DNA from 2 places in the Archangium lipolyticum genome. Region 2 is predicted to be linked to the other one. Evidence: riboswitches for the same ligand, from Rfam matches in the RefSeq annotation. Region 2 holds a riboswitch; the other holds the start of a gene.

Region 1 (7,421 bases), on a different contig from region 2:
CAGCGGCCCGGATGGGATGGATTCCGGACACGGTGAGCAACCACGTCCCGCATGGCGCGTCAAGGCTCATAGCCGGCCGCCCGTCCTCCTTCCATGAAGTGCCAGGCCCGTCCGTGGCGGTGTTCCTCCTCCAGCGCGGCGGCGTGCTGTTCATCCCAGATGTCGATGATGGGCTCGATGCGCGGGGTGAGCCGCAGCATGGAGCTGGGGAAACAGCGCTCCGGGAGCGCGTCGAAGATCCGGCGCACGGCCGCGGCGTCCGTCTCGTCGCGGACGGCCACGTGGGGACGGACGATCAGATCCGTGTAGTGGGGCAGTCCATCCGGCCCATCCACCCGGCGGGCCATCGCGGTGCTCTGGTAGAAGAGCACCTCCACCCGCTGGGCGCGCACCTGCTCCAGGAAGGCCACCAGGGTACGCCCCTCCACGGCGCCCACCAGCAGCGCCTCGGGATTCCATTGCCCTTCCAGGTCGGAGTTTTGCCCACCCAGGGGAATGGAGGGGGTCTGCTCTCCAAAGAGCTGGGCACCACAGTCGCTCCGCCATTGGAGCCGCGTCTCGAACTCGGTGATGGCAACGTAGGTCACATCGCACCTCCGCGTGTCTCAACCCACGGGGGGGACTTTCAATGTGCGTGCCGCGCGGAAGGCCGGACGCCTGCCTGCTCATGTGGGACGGACGAGCAACACCGGCCGGGCGCTGTTCTGGATGACTTCCTGAGCCACCGAGCCGAGCAGTGCCTTGGACAGCCCCGAGCGCCCATGAGTGGCCAGGCAGATGACATCACAGTTGAACCGCTCGGCCGCCTGGCTGATGGCCTCGGACACCTTGCGGCCGTGGACCACCTCCACGCGCGTGGAGATACCCCGGGCGGCTGCCTCGGGAGGGACGAGCCCGCGCAGCTCCTCGGCGAGGCGCTCCTGCTCGGGTGTGCGGATCGGGGGCGCCTGGGGCGACAGGTACTGCGCATAGAGCGGGGGAACGCCTCCCACGGGCTCCAACACGTGCAGCAGGTAGACGGTGCCTCCGGCCGGAACCACCGAGTAGGCGTGCCGGATGGCGCTGACACCCACCTCGGAGAGATCCGTGGGGGCCAGGATCCGGCGCACCTCGGGGATGGTGAGCGGGGTGGCCGAGCTGGCGGGCACGCAGAGCACGGAGACGGGCGCCTCGTGGATGATGCGCTGCGACACCGAGCCGTACCACCACTTGCTGGCCCCGGTCCGCTGGTGGGTCCCCACCACGATGAGATCCGCCTCCTCCTTGCGCGCCAACGCCACCAGCGAGTCCGAGGGCCGGCCCAGGCCGGGATCCAGGTGCACCCAGACCGCTCCGGTGCCAGGCATGTCCCCCAGGCGGGCCGTCAGGTCACGCCGCAGCGCCTCCTCCACTTCGGGTGTCACCTCGGATTCGGTGGACAGGGGGACGCCGTAGCGCACGTGCGCGTCCGCGCCCCAGTAGTGGTGGGCGGCCACCACCTCACAGCTGCCGAGCATGCGCAGCTTGCGCACCCAGGCCACCGCCGCCTCCGAGGGAGGGGTGAAGTCCAGGCCGAGCAGGACACGCAGGCTGCGCTCGCCCCGTGACCAGGACTCCAGCGCGCTCGACGAGCGGACGACCAGCACCGGGCAGCGGGCCGTCTGCACGACCCGCTCCGCCACGTTGCCGATGCGCCAGCGGGGGGCCCGCTGACCATGGTGGGACACGATGAGGAGCGAGGCATGGACGGCGGCCGCGTGCTCGACGAGGACCTCGTCCGGGGCCCCCTCCTGCAGGTGCGACTCCACCCGTGTGTCTCCTGCGCGCAGCTCGGCCGCCTGGGCCTCCAGGCGGGCGGACACCTCGCGGCGCAGGGCCTCGTCGGTCGCGGAGGTGCGCCCCGCACTGCCATACTCGGTGACGTGGACCAGGTGGAGCACCTCGCCGCTCCGGCGGGCGAAAGCCGCCGCCGCCCGTGCCGCTGTCATCGCCCGCTCCGAGAAATCCGTTCCGAAGACGATCGACATGGTGCTCCCCCGTGGTTTGGATCAGGCTTCGTATTCGGCCGCGAGGCTCCGGCGGTCCATGTCCTCGATGAGGTGCTGGGCGAAACGGACCATGTCCGCCTCGGTGATGATGCCGATGAGCTGGCCGTCCGCACCCACCACGGGCAGGCAGCCGTACTTGTTGTCCAGCATCAGCTTCACCGCTTCACGGGTGGACGTGTCCGCCTGGACGGTCTTCACGTCGCGCACCATCACGTCCGAGGCCCAGAGCGGCTGCTTGGCTGGGTCCGCTCCGCCGCGCTGCGCCGCGGCCCTCAGGAGATCCCGGTGGGTGACGAGCCCGATGAGCTTCCCGTTGCGCACCACGGGCAGGTGACGGATGCGGTGCAGGCGGAGCAAGTCCTCCGCCAGGGCGAGGTTCTGGGTCTCCGTGAGAGTGACCAGATTGCGGGTCATCAGCTCTCCGACGGTCTGCATATACGTGGCTCCGGTCCTGATTGAGTCGTGGGTCCTGAAAGAAGCTATTGCAGGTCTGGTTCCAGGGCGCGGGGCCCAGGAAGCCCGCCACGTTGGCTGCTCGAACCCGGCGCGTCCAGTGCAACCTTTACGTCCCCCGGGGCTCCGGCCGCAGATGCTGCGCGCGCCCGTCAGTCCGCCACCTGGTGGACAGGGGGGCATCCAGACGGTTGAAGCCCGCTCCCCGCCTGCGCTACACCGGCGCCTTGTCGCTAGGGGTGCCCCCGAGAGGGGCTGAGACGGCCGTGGAGCGGCCAACCCTTGGAACCTGAACCGGTTCGTACCGGCGGAGGGAAGCGGCGGGCGCTCCACGCCTTGCCCGTCCTTCCGTGAGGAGAAGTGACGTGAGCGGAGCCTCGAAGAGTCTCAAGGTGGATGGCAAGGTCCTGGAGGGCATCACCCGGGGGCCCCTGCCGGCCTCGCGCAAGGTGTACGTGCCCGGCGTGCTGCACCCGGACCTGCGTGTCCCCATGCGGGAGATCAGCCAGACGCCCACCCGTCATGGCCACGGTCCGGAAGCGAAGGAGACGCCCAACCCGTCCATCCTCGTCTACGACTCGAGCGGCCCGTACACGGACCCCGAGGCGTCCCTGGATCTCCGGGCGGGGCTGCCCGCCGTGCGCGCCGAGTGGATTCGCCGCCGTGGGGACGTGGAGGAGCTGTCCGGTGTCACCTCCGAGTATGGCCGTACCCGCGAGGCGGACCCGCGCCTGTCCGGGCTGCGCTTCACCCACCGTCGCAAGCCGCTGGTGGCGAAGCCGGGGGCGAATGTCACCCAGTTGCACTACGCCCGCAGGGGGATCATCACCCCCGAGATGGAGTTCGTGGCGCTGCGCGAGAACCTCAAGCGCGAGGCCGCCGTCGCCGCTCTGTCCCAGCAGCACCCGGGCCACTCCTGGGGCGCCGCGATTCCCAGGGAGATCACCCCCGAGTTCGTACGTGACGAGGTGGCGCGGGGCCGCGCCATCATCCCGGCCAACATCAACCACCCGGAGCTGGAGCCGATGATCATCGGCCGCAACTTCCTGGTGAAGATCAACGCCAACATCGGCAACTCGGCCGTCACCTCCTCCATCGAGGAGGAGGTGGAGAAGATGGTGTGGTCCATCCGCTGGGGCGCGGACACGGTGATGGATCTGTCCACCGGCCGCAACATCCACGAGACGCGCGAGTGGATCCTCCGCAACGCCCCGGTGCCCATCGGCACGGTGCCCATCTACCAGGCGCTGGAGAAGGTGGGGGGCAAGGCCGAGGAGCTCACCTGGGAGATCTACCGCGACACCCTCATCGAGCAGTGCGAGCAGGGGGTGGACTACTTCACCATCCACGCGGGCGTGCTGCTGCGCTACATCCCGCTCACCGCGAAGCGCATGACGGGCATCGTGAGCCGGGGTGGCTCCATCCTGGCCAAGTGGTGCCTGGCCCACCACCAGGAGAACTTCCTCTACACGCACTTCGAGGAGATCTGCGAGATCCTCAAGGCGTACGACGTCAGCTTCAGCCTGGGAGACGGGCTGCGGCCGGGCTCCATCGCGGACGCCAACGACGCGGCGCAGTTCGGCGAGCTGGAGGCGCTGGGCGAGCTGACGAAGATCGCCTGGAAGCACGACGTGCAGGTGATGATCGAGGGCCCGGGCCACGTGCCCATGCACCTCATCCAGGAGAACATGACGAAGCAGCTCGCGGTGTGCCACGAGGCGCCCTTCTACACACTGGGGCCCCTCACCACGGACATCGCGCCGGGGTACGACCACTTCACCAGCGGCATCGGCGCGGCGATGATCGGCTGGTTCGGCACGGCGATGCTCTGCTACGTCACCCCCAAGGAGCACCTGGGGCTGCCCAACCGGGACGACGTGAAGGAAGGCGTCATCACCTACAAGATCGCCGCCCACGCCGCGGACCTCGCCAAGGGGCACCCGGGCGCGCAGCTGCGCGACAACGCCCTGTCCAAGGCCCGCTTCGAGTTCCGCTGGGAGGACCAGTTCAACCTCTCGTTGGATCCCGAGCGCGCCCGCGCCTTCCATGACGAGACCCTGCCCGCCGAGGGCGCCAAGGTGGCCCACTTCTGCTCCATGTGCGGCCCGCAGTTCTGCTCGATGAAGATCACCCAGGACGTGCGCGACTACGCGGAGAAGACCGGGGTTTCCGAGCAGAAGGCGCTGGAGTCCGGCATGGCCGAGAAGAGCGAGGAGTTCAAGAAGGCCGGCGGGCAGCTCTACCGCTGAGGTCTCCCCTCTTCGCGAGTTCCCCTCCCTCCATACATCTGCTGGATACGTGACATTCGACCCGGGTCTGGCGGAGAATGGGGGAGAGTGGGCGTGGGGGGACCGCGCCCGTTGACGACCCAGAGGGGAACTCGAAATGGAAACGCAGCATCAGGCCGGTTTCATCACCGGTTCGCCGGCGCCCACGGCGGACGAGAAGACATGGGGCATGATCGCGCACCTGAGCGCGCTGGTGGCATCCGTGGTGGGGTTCCCCTTCCTCGGACCGCTCATCGTCATGCTCACCAAGGGCAAGGAGTCGCCCTGGGTGGAGCAGCACGCGAAGGAGGCGCTCAACTTCCAGATCACCGCCACGGTGGCCATCTGGGTGTCCGCGTTCACGATGTTCTGCCTGGTTGGCTTCGTCCTGCTGCCGCTGGTGGGATTGGCCGCCCTGGTGCTGACCGTGCTCGCCGGCATCAAGGCCAACAACGGCGAGATGTACCGCTACCCGGCCACCATCCGGCTGGTGAAGTAATCCCACCGGGGAAGTCGTAGCGCCGCGGGCGAGGCGGGGCTCCACCAGGGGCCCGGTCCTCGCTCAGCCTCCGATGCCCATCATCGACAGCAGGGAGGCGCCAGCGCCGGGCTCGGTGAAGCGATGGCCTTCGGGCTTCTCGCCGAGGGCGCCGCGGATGGCCAGGGCCAGCTCCGCGTCCGTGGCCCCGCCGCGGATGAGCGTGTGCAGCGGCGCCTGGGCGCGTCCGCCGAGGCAGCTGCGCAGGTCTCCATTGGAGGCCACGCGCACGCGGTTGCAACCGCCACAGAAGTTCTGGGTGAGGGGAGAGATGAAGCCCACGAGCCCCCCGGGCGCGCGCCAGTAGCGGGCCGGACCCGCGGTGGCGCTGTCCTGCTCGTCCTCGGGCTCGAGGGGAAGCCCGGTGGCCCGCAGCCCTTCCACCAGCTCCGCGGTGGGCACCGGGGTGCCCTGTCCGAAGGGCATCAGCTCGATGAAGCGCGGCACCATGCCTCGGGCGTGGGCATACGCGATGAGCTCCGGCACCTCGGTGTCGTTCACCCCGCGCATGACGACGACGTTCATCTTGAGGGAGGCGTAGCCCGCCGCCACGGCCGCGTCGATGCCCCGCAGGATGGTGGCGAGCTCGCCCTGCTTGGAGATGCGCCGGAAGGTGGCCTCGGACAGGGTGTCCAGGCTGATGTTGAGCTGGGTGACGCCCGCCTCGCGCAGGGGAGCGGCCAGGCGCTCCAGGTGGCTGGCGTTGGTGGTGATGGCCACCCGCTGCACGCCCGGCACCGCGGCGATGCGCCGGGAGACCTCGACGATGTCCGGGCGGATCAGGGGCTCGCCTCCGGTGAGCCGCACCCGCCGGATGCCCATCCGGGCGAAGACGGAGACGATGCGCTCGAACTCCTCGGGCGTCAGCAGATCCTTCTTGCCCCCCCAGCTCGCGGGCGAGCAGTACGTGCAACGGAAGTTACACCGGTCCGTCACGGACAGCCGCAGGTAGGTCATCGTTCTCCCCTGGGCGTCTAGCAGGGGAGGGGTCAGGGGGTCCCTTGTGGGAGCGGCGGCTGGCGTCATGGAGGGCTCGACTATTAACCGCCCAGCCTACGCCGAGCATGCCCGAAGTCACCGCTCTCCGTTCGATCCGGGCTGGGTTGAGGTCTGGTCAACCAGACCTTGCCTTCAGTCCCGCGAGTTGCCCTGGCGTCCCCCGGCGAGGACCGAGAGGACCACGGGCTGCTCCGGCCGGGAGGCGGTGGCCGTCGTGGCACCCACCGCCGGGCTGGGAACGGGGGCGGCGGGAGCGGGCGTGGCGCGTGGAGTGGCGCTGGAGCCAGAGCTCGAGGGAGGGCCGCCAGGTCCCGGGATGGTCTGGTCCATGTCGTCCAGGTCATCGCTGAGCCGGGCGAGGGTGGCCTCGGCCTCCTGGGCCTGCGCCTCCGCCTGCACCAGTGTCAGCTTCCGGTTGTGCATGTCCTCCTTGATCTTGATGAGCGCCTGCTCACCGATATCCAGGAAGGCACGCACGACCTCGCGATCGAACTGGGTGCCGGCGCAGCGGGTGATCTCCGCGATGGCGTTGGCGAACGTGGTGCCCTTGCGGTAGGGCCGGTCGCTCGTCATCGCGTCCAGGGTGTCCGCCACGGCGAAGATGCGCGCGCCGATGTGGATCTCCTGGCCCCGGAGGTTACGCGGGTAGCCCTGACCATCCCAGCGCTCCTGGTGCGACAGCACGATCTGCGCCGGCGTGGCCAGGAAGGGGATGTTCTGGATCATCTGGAAGCCGATGTCCGGGTGCTTGCGCATCTCCTGCCACTCTTCCGGCGTGAGCTTGCCCGGCTTGAGCAGCACGGCGTCGGGCACGCCGATCTTCCCGATGTCGTGGAGGAGGGCGCCGCGGCCGATCTCCTCCATCTCCGGACCCTTGATGCCCATGCGCTCGGCGATGGCGCTGGTGTAGCGCACCACGCGCTGCGAGTGGTCCGACGTCTCGTGCTCGCGGGCGTCCAGGGCCGCCACCAGGGCCAGCAGGGTGGACTGGTAGGTGTTGGCGATGTCGCGCAGCGCGTTGCGCAGCTCGGTCGTGCGATCCCTCACCTTGCGCTCCAGCTTCTTCTGGTAGCGCTTGCGGGCCAGCTCGATGCGGCGCTTGGCGAGCGCACGCTCGATGGCGCGGATGAGGTCCGT
Region 2 (7,421 bases):
AACCCGGTTGCTCGCCCAGGAAGGCCGGCTCTGACCCGGCTTCACGACCCCTGTGGGGGCTGGAGCCCCGCGACGCGCACGGCATCCCGCAGGAGTTGTCGAAACCAGAGGTGCTTCGGGTCTCGCTCGTGCCCGGGGTGCCACACCATCTCCATCTCGATGGAGGGCAGCTCGAAGGGGGGCGCTCGCATGACGACCCCCAGTTCCCGGGTTCGAGCCAGAGCGAAGCTGCGCGGAAGCACCGTGATGCGGTCCGAGGAGACGAGCAGGGGCGCCGCCAACGCGAACGAGGTCACGACCCGCGTTATCCGCCGGGTCAGCCCCTGCGCTTCGAGCACGTCGTCCACGGCACCCCGGCGCGACTGGGCCTGGGGCGCGACGAGGATGTGCTCAGCGGCGGCGAAGCGCCGGACCGTCCATGGGCCCTTCAGCAGGGGATGACCCTCGCGGAGCACGCAGACGAAATCCTCCAGGAACAGCTTCTCTGTCGAAAGGCCTCGCTCTCGAGCGGTGGCGGGTGTGACGGCAAGGCCACCCCGGTCTCTCAGGATGCTCGCGAGGTCGACCAGCACCGTTCGTACCGCCAGGCTCGCGCGCGGGGCCCGCGCGGTCAGCAAGTCATCGAGCGTCGGCAGGAGGGCTTCAGCCACCCGGTCTGACGTGGTGAGGACGAGCTCGCCGTCGTAGCTGTCGGGCTCGAACGGAGCGCTCACCTCGAAGAGGCGCTCCGCCGCGGCCAGGACCTCTCTCGCGGGGGCCCTCAGTTGCTCCCCGAGCGGGGTCCTCACCAGTGTTCGCCCCGCCCGGACCAGGAGCGGGTCATCGAAGTCGCTCCGCAGCCGTCGCAATGCATTGCTCGCCGCCGCGGGCGTGATTCCGAGTCTCCGCGCGGCACGAGCGACATGGGCCTCCTCGAGCAGGAAGTGGAGCGCGCGGGCGTGGTTCAGGTCGAACGCGGAGACATTCATGGCGTGAAGCCTAGGGCAGTCAAACATCAACTTCCATGATGAGGGGCCACACCCGGCGGCCACACCTTGTGCGTGCCCTGCACTCCCACCACGTAGGGCAGCCCACGCCGGGTGAGCTCCTCCAACGGCGCGGTGGCCCGCCCCCCTGCGCAGGGAGAGTGTCGACGCCGGCCACCCGAGCATCCCCCTCTCCTCGACTGCAGTGACAATCGTGCCTGAGCCGTCGGCGCCACTATTTTAGAATGACGACCGCTTCGACCTCGAACAGCATGGGGTCAATTGCAAGCTTGGGGACGGGAATCAGCGTCTGCGCCGGCAGTGCCTTGCCGAACATTTTCTTGACGTTCTTGGTCAACACCTCGAGCTTGGACATGTCGTGATCGACCACGAAGACCGTGAGCTTGGCGACCTGATCCGGCCTGGCACCGAGAGCATCGAGGGCGGTGCGCAAATTTGCGTAGGCCTGCTCAACCTGGACGGCGAAGTCAGCCGACAGGGCTCCCGTGCTGTCTTGGCCGCCCTGTCCGGAGATGTAGGCTACCCGGGCGTCGCGGGGCATGATCACCGCTGTGCTGTAACCATTCGGCGTCGGGTCGTAGAGGTTTTGGGGATTGACGATGGTCAGCTTGAGCTCGTTCTCGTTAGCTGTCGTCGCAGTGGGAACGCCCATGGTCATGATGATTAGCCCTCCGATAAACACGTGCTTGATTGCACGTGACATGATTTTCTCTTGGCTCTGAGGACCGCGAGCAACGTACCTCGCGGCCTACAGGATTGAACTTCAACTCGCCCATGCGATAGAGTCGTACGGCGTACGATTGATAGCACCGTACGTTGTACGAGTCAATCGCTGAGGAAGACAGATGGCATCCAAACGGAGCGGCGCCCGGGGCAAACAGTCTGAACGGATAAATGTGTCACCCCAGCCCGCGCAGGAACCGCGCAGTGAACCGCCTCTCTCTCTGGAACGTATCGTGGCGACTGCGGTAGAGCTGCTGGACGCCCAAGGAGTCGACGGATTGACGATGCGTCGGCTGGCCGAACGCCTCGGCTCGAGCGCGATGAGCCTATATTGGCACGTCGACAACAAAGAGGAGGTCTTTGATTTGGCGCTCGACTCGGTGCTCGAATATCCCGGACCGCCGCAAATGGCTGAGTCTCGAGACTGGCGTGGGGATGTCGTTCATATGCTCGAAGACTGGCGCGCCAGCATGCTGCGCCATCCATGGTCGGCATCGCTGTTGCCGCGCCGGGCGCTCGGCCCGAACATCCTCAGTCGCCTGGAGCTGCTGAGCAAGACTTTGTCCAGAGCCGGTGTGGCGGACGCGGATCTGAACGTCGCGATATGGTCGCTCTGGAACTATGTGATGGGCGCCACCATCACCCGGGGGAGCGTCGACCTTTCTGACGACGACAGGGTCGCCGCGCAGCAGCGCCTTACACGTCTCAGCGAACGCTATCCGACAATCGAACGCTCTCGTCTGCTGTTGGATGACGACTGGGACGGCACTTTCAGGAAAGGCCTTGACTTCCTGCTCGATGGTCTCGCTCGAGACAATGAACATTCTGGACGGAGAGCGCAAAAGCATCGAGCCGATGGCCGCCCGGCTGGTGGAGGATGAGGCGCAGGTGGATGCCATGCGTCAGCGGCTGCAGCAGTGCGTCTCGGCTTCCAACTGGAGCGACGACGAGGTCCGGCGGCGCCTGGCCATGAAGATGGAGGAAGAGTTGCCCGGACTGTAAGCCTTCGTGCTGGACGACACGGGCTTTGCCAAGAAGGGCATACACTCGGTGGGAGTGGCCCGGCAGTACGCAGGAACGTTGGGCCGTACCGAAAACTGCCAGGTAGCGGTCAGCCTGCACCTGGCGGGAGAGAAAGGCCGCAGTTGCATCGCCATGCGGCTGTACCTGCCCGAGGAGTGGGCACGTAGCAGGAAGCAGCGAGCAACGGCGGGTGTCCCCAACCAGGTGCGCTTTCTAATGAGCGAACTTCCGGAGCAGCCGTCTTTTGGCCGAGTTGTTCGGCCCGATGAAGACAGTCACTGGTCCAGGTTCGCACCGGCGAGTCATGACAGCATGCCCTCTTGCTGTCCGAGGGAGCATGCTTGGAGTCGGAGGTGATTGGGAAAAGTGCGAAATGCATAACCCGGCCGCGGCCTGTCTCTTTTTATCGAGAGTGGGTTCACTGCCGCGCTTCGCGGCGGATGCTATTAGCCTTCGCGTATAGGAGGCCCCTGGAGGGAGGGCTGGAGCGGAGGACGGGTGGCATCGCCCCGACGAAGCGCACCGCCTCCGGCCCTCTCAGGCAGACCGCCTTCTCGCAGCAGTCGGAAATGAAGCGATGGCCCATGCGCCAGACTTGCCGTCGCTTTGCCCGGCTGCTAGCCATGCGTCATTCCGTTGGGGTGCCCCTTCCCGGGGGCTGAGAGGCCAGGTGCCAACCCATCGAACCTGATCCGGCTAGGACCGGCGTAGGGAACGGAGAGCAGCAAGGGCGCGCGCGATCTCCTGGTCGTGGCCCCGGAGCTTCCTCTGAACCCCCCGCCGGTTCCGACGAGAGGAAGCGCGATGCGGACGTCCACAACCTTCTCCGTTCTCGGCGCCGGGGTCATGGGCCTCTGCACCGCCGTCGAGCTCGCGAGCCGCGGCGGGCGGGTGACGCTGGTCGATCTCCAGCCCGAACCGGGTCCCCAGGCCTGTTCCTGGTGGGCGGGCGGGATGCTCGCTCCCTTTTGCGAGGGAGAGACGGCCGAGGAGCCGGTGATCCGGCTCGGCCAGAGCGCCGCCGACTGGTGGGCGGCGCAGGGGGTGGAGGTCATCCGCCGCGGCACGCTGGTCCTCGCCCTGGGCCGTGACCGGGCCGAGCTCGACCGCTTCGCCGCCCGGACGCGGGAGCACCAGTGGATGGGCGGCGAGGAGATCTCCGCGCTCGAACCCGAGCTCGACGGCCGCTTCCACCGCGGGCTCTTCTTCCCGACCGAGGCGCATCTGACGCCGCGCGTGGCCCTCTCCACCCTGCGCGCCCGAGCCGCGGCGCTCGGCGTCGCCTTCGCGCGGACCGCGCCCGAGGGCCAGCGCATCGACTGCCGGGGCCTTGCCGCTCGCGACGCGCTCCCCGAGCTCCGCGGCGTGAAGGGCGAGATGCTGGTGCTGCGCCTCCCCGACCTCGCCCTCTCGCGCCCGATCCGGCTCCTCCACCCGCGGATCCCCATCTATCTCGTCCCCAGAGGCGACGGCATCTACATGCTCGGCGCCACGATGATCGAAAGCGCCGAGCGCGGGCGCGCGAGCGTCCGCTCGGTCCTGGAGCTGCTCAGCGCCGCCTATGCGCTGCATCCGGCCTTCGGCGAGGCGGAGATCCTCGAGATTGGTGCCGATGCGCGGCCCGCCTTCCCCGACAACGTCCCGCGCCTCATCCGGCGTGACGGCACGCTCTTCCTCAACGGCCTCTACCGCCACGGCTACCTGATGGCGCCGGTTCTGGCGCGGATGGCGGCTGACCACCTTCTGTCCGGCGAACACGTGGAGCTCCTGCAATGAAGATCACCGTGAATGGCGAAACACGCGAGACGGTGAGCGAGACGCTCGGCGCGCTCCTCCTCGAACTGGGCCATGGCGAGGCCAGGGTCGCGACGGCTGTGAACGAGGCCTTCGTGCCCGCCGCCGCGCGCGACGGGCTGCGTCTCGCCGCAGGCGACCGGGTGGAGATCGTCACTCCCCGGCAGGGGGGCTGAGCCGATGCCGGTCTTCTACGGAACCGAAGTCGCCTCGCCCCTGATGCTGGGCACCGCGCAATATCCCTCGCCCGCTGTGCTGGCCGAGGCCTTCCGCCGCTCGGGCGCGGGCGTCGCCACCGTCTCGGTCCGCCGCGAGGCGGGGGGCGAGCGGGCGGGGCAGGATTTCTGGCGCCTGATCTCGGGGCTCGGCGTGCGGGTGCTCCCCAACACCGCCGGCTGCCACAGCGCCCGCGAGGCGGTCACCACCGCCCGGATGGCGCGCGAGCTCTTCGAGACCGATTGGATCAAGCTCGAGGTGATAGGCAATGCCGACACGCTCCAGCCCGATCCCTTCGGCCTGGTCGAGGCCGCGCGGATCCTCGTGGCCGAGGGCTTCAAGGTCTTCCCCTACATGACCGAGGATCTGGTGCTCGCCGACCGCCTCTTGCAGGCGGGCTGCGAGGTGCTGATGCCGTGGGGCGCGCCGATCGGGACGGGGCTGGGACTTCTCAATCCCTATGCCCTGCGCAGCCTGCGCGCGCACTTCCCCGACGTGCCGATGGTGATCGACGCGGGGCTGGGCCTGCCGAGCCAGGCGGCCGCGGCGATGGAGATGGGCTTCGACGCGGTGCTCCTGAACACCGCCGTCGCCAAGGCGGGCGATCCCGTGGCGATGGCCGAGGGCTTCTCGAAGGCGCTGGAGGCCGGGCGCCTCGCGCACGGCGCCGGCCCGATGCCGCCGCGCGACATGGCCGCGCCCTCCACTCCGGTGCTCGGAAAGGCCTTCCTGTGACGCTCGACCGTTTCTACCCGATCTTCGACGACGTGGCCTGGCTGCCCCGGGCGCTCCCCCTGGGCGTGAAGCTCGTCCAGCTCCGTCTCAAGGACCGCGCACCGGACGACCTGCGCCGACAGATCGCCTCCGCCCGAGACCTCTGCCGCGAGGCCGGCGCCGTGCTGGTGGTCAACGATCACTGGCGGATCGCCATCGAGGAGGGCTGCGACTGGGTGCATCTGGGGCAGGAGGATCTGGACGGTGCCGACCTCCCCGCCATCCGCCGCGCGGGGCTGCGCCTCGGCATCAGCACCCATGACCCTGCCGAGCTCGACCGCGCCCTCTCGCTGAAGCCCGACTACGTCGCGCTGGGGCCGGTCTATCCCACCCGCCTCAAGCAGATGAGATGGCACCAGCAGGGACTGGAGCGGGTGACGGAATGGAAACGTCTGATTGGCGACCTCCCCCTCGTCGCCATCGGCGGCATGAGCACCGCCCGTGCCCCGGGCGTCTTCGCGGCGGGGGCCGACATCGTCTCGGTCGTGACCGACATCACGCTCAACCCGAACCCGGAGGCGCGGATCGCCGAATGGATGGAGGTGACGCGGTGAGCCGCTATGCCCGTCAGACCGCCGTGCTGGGGGAGGGCGCTCAGGAGCGGCTCCGGGCGGCGCGGCTCCTCGTCGTGGGGGCGGGGGGCCTCGGCGCGCCGGTGCTGCAATATCTCGTCGGGGCTGGGGTAGGGCACATCCGCCTCGTCGAGCACGACCGGGTGGAGGAGAGCAACCTGCACCGCCAGACGCTCTTCCGCATGGGCGACCTCGGCCAGCCCAAGGCCGAAGCCTGCGCCCGCCACCTCGCCGGGCTCAATCCGGAGAGCGTGGTGGAGCCCGTGGTGGCCGCGCTGGAGCCCGCCAACGCCCCGAAGCTCATCGAGGGCTGCGAGCTGATCCTCGACTGCGCCGACAGTTTCGCGGTCAGCTACATCCTCTCGGACCTGTGCCTGGCGCGGGGCCTCCCGTTCCTCTCCGCCTCCGTCACGGGGCGCGAGGGCTACGCGGGCGGTTTCTGCGGCGGCGCACCGAGCCTGCGTGCGGTCTTCCCCGACCTGCCGCAGCGGATGGGCAGCTGTGCCGAAACTGGCGTGCTCGGCCCTGTCGTGGGCGTGATCGGTGCGCTGCAGGCGCAGATGGCGCTGGCGCTGCTCTCGGGGGAGGCAGGTGTACTCGGGCGCCTCGTCACCTTCGACGGCGCGACCTTCCGCGCTGGCGGCTTCCGCTTCGATGGGGCAGAGGAGCCCGCGCGTGCGCCGCGCTTCGTCTCCCCTTCCGAGATTACGCGAGGAGACCTGACCATCGATCTGCGCGGGGTAGATGAGGCCCCGCTGATCCACCCCGGAGCGCGGCGCATGAGCGTGGCCGAGGTCGGCCCCGGCATGGACCTGCCCGAACCCGGCCAGCGCGCGGTGCTCGTCTGCCGCTCCGGCCTCCGCGCCTGGAGGGCGGCGGAACGCCTCGCCGCGATCTGGCCCGGAGACATCGCCCTCGTCGCGGCGGGCAACCCCGTTGGAGCTTCATCATGAGTCGCGCCGCCGGAGGAGGCGCACCTCAGGAGGTGATGTTCAGGGGGCTCAGTCCTCCACCTGTTCACAGACTTCATCGAATCGAGACAGGCGTGCGTGGTCCGCGAGGTACATGCCACCCTCCTGCACCCAGGGTCCTTCGAAGATCCGCCCACTCCAGAAGCCCACCGCATCGTTGATGCGCTGGTAGTCGATGGTGAAGACATCCGAGCCCATGGAGAGGGTGAGCTCCAGGGTGTTCTTCGAGGGTCTCCGAACATCGGTGATGCGGTAGAAGCTGCTGTCCGGTCCACCGAAGATGATCAGCTGGGGCCTCACGCCACGGCTCTCATCGCTGGCGAGCGAGAGCTCGATACCGAAGAACGCCTCGCCCGTGCACC

Evidence for each region. Region 2 has a riboswitch for thiamine pyrophosphate ahead of NR810_RS18815 (FAD-dependent oxidoreductase). Riboswitches for the same ligand answer to the same signal wherever they lie in the genome.
Region 1: linked by a shared signal. The riboswitch ahead of thiC (phosphomethylpyrimidine synthase ThiC) and the one ahead of NR810_RS18815 (FAD-dependent oxidoreductase) in region 2 are both predicted to bind thiamine pyrophosphate.

What each region holds. Positions count from the first base shown of each region.
Region 1 covers NZ_JANKBZ010000001.1:821,075-828,495, reverse strand. Annotated here, with positions in the region: gene NR810_RS03035 (hypothetical protein) at 60-587, opposite strand; gene NR810_RS03030 (universal stress protein) at 666-2,006, opposite strand; gene NR810_RS03025 (CBS domain-containing protein) at 2,028-2,441, opposite strand; TPP riboswitch at 2,706-2,813, shown strand; gene thiC (phosphomethylpyrimidine synthase ThiC) at 2,846-4,729, shown strand; gene NR810_RS03015 (DUF4870 domain-containing protein) at 4,866-5,246, shown strand; gene moaA (GTP 3',8-cyclase MoaA) at 5,310-6,311, opposite strand; gene NR810_RS03005 (HD-GYP domain-containing protein) at 6,417-7,421, opposite strand, start outside.
Region 2 covers NZ_JANKBZ010000008.1:45,734-53,154, reverse strand. Annotated here, with positions in the region: gene NR810_RS18840 (SRPBCC family protein) at 1-34, shown strand, start outside; gene NR810_RS18835 (LysR family transcriptional regulator) at 42-968, opposite strand; gene NR810_RS18830 (RidA family protein) at 1,201-1,689, opposite strand; gene NR810_RS18825 (TetR/AcrR family transcriptional regulator C-terminal domain-containing protein) at 1,832-2,590, shown strand; partial or broken gene NR810_RS18820 (IS701 family transposase) at 2,532-2,945, shown strand; TPP riboswitch at 3,360-3,463, shown strand; gene NR810_RS18815 (FAD-dependent oxidoreductase) at 3,537-4,508, shown strand; gene thiS (sulfur carrier protein ThiS) at 4,505-4,702, shown strand; gene NR810_RS18805 (thiazole synthase) at 4,707-5,477, shown strand; gene NR810_RS18800 (thiamine phosphate synthase) at 5,474-6,070, shown strand; gene NR810_RS18795 (HesA/MoeB/ThiF family protein) at 6,049-7,041, shown strand; gene NR810_RS18790 (ankyrin repeat domain-containing protein) at 7,090-7,421, opposite strand, start outside.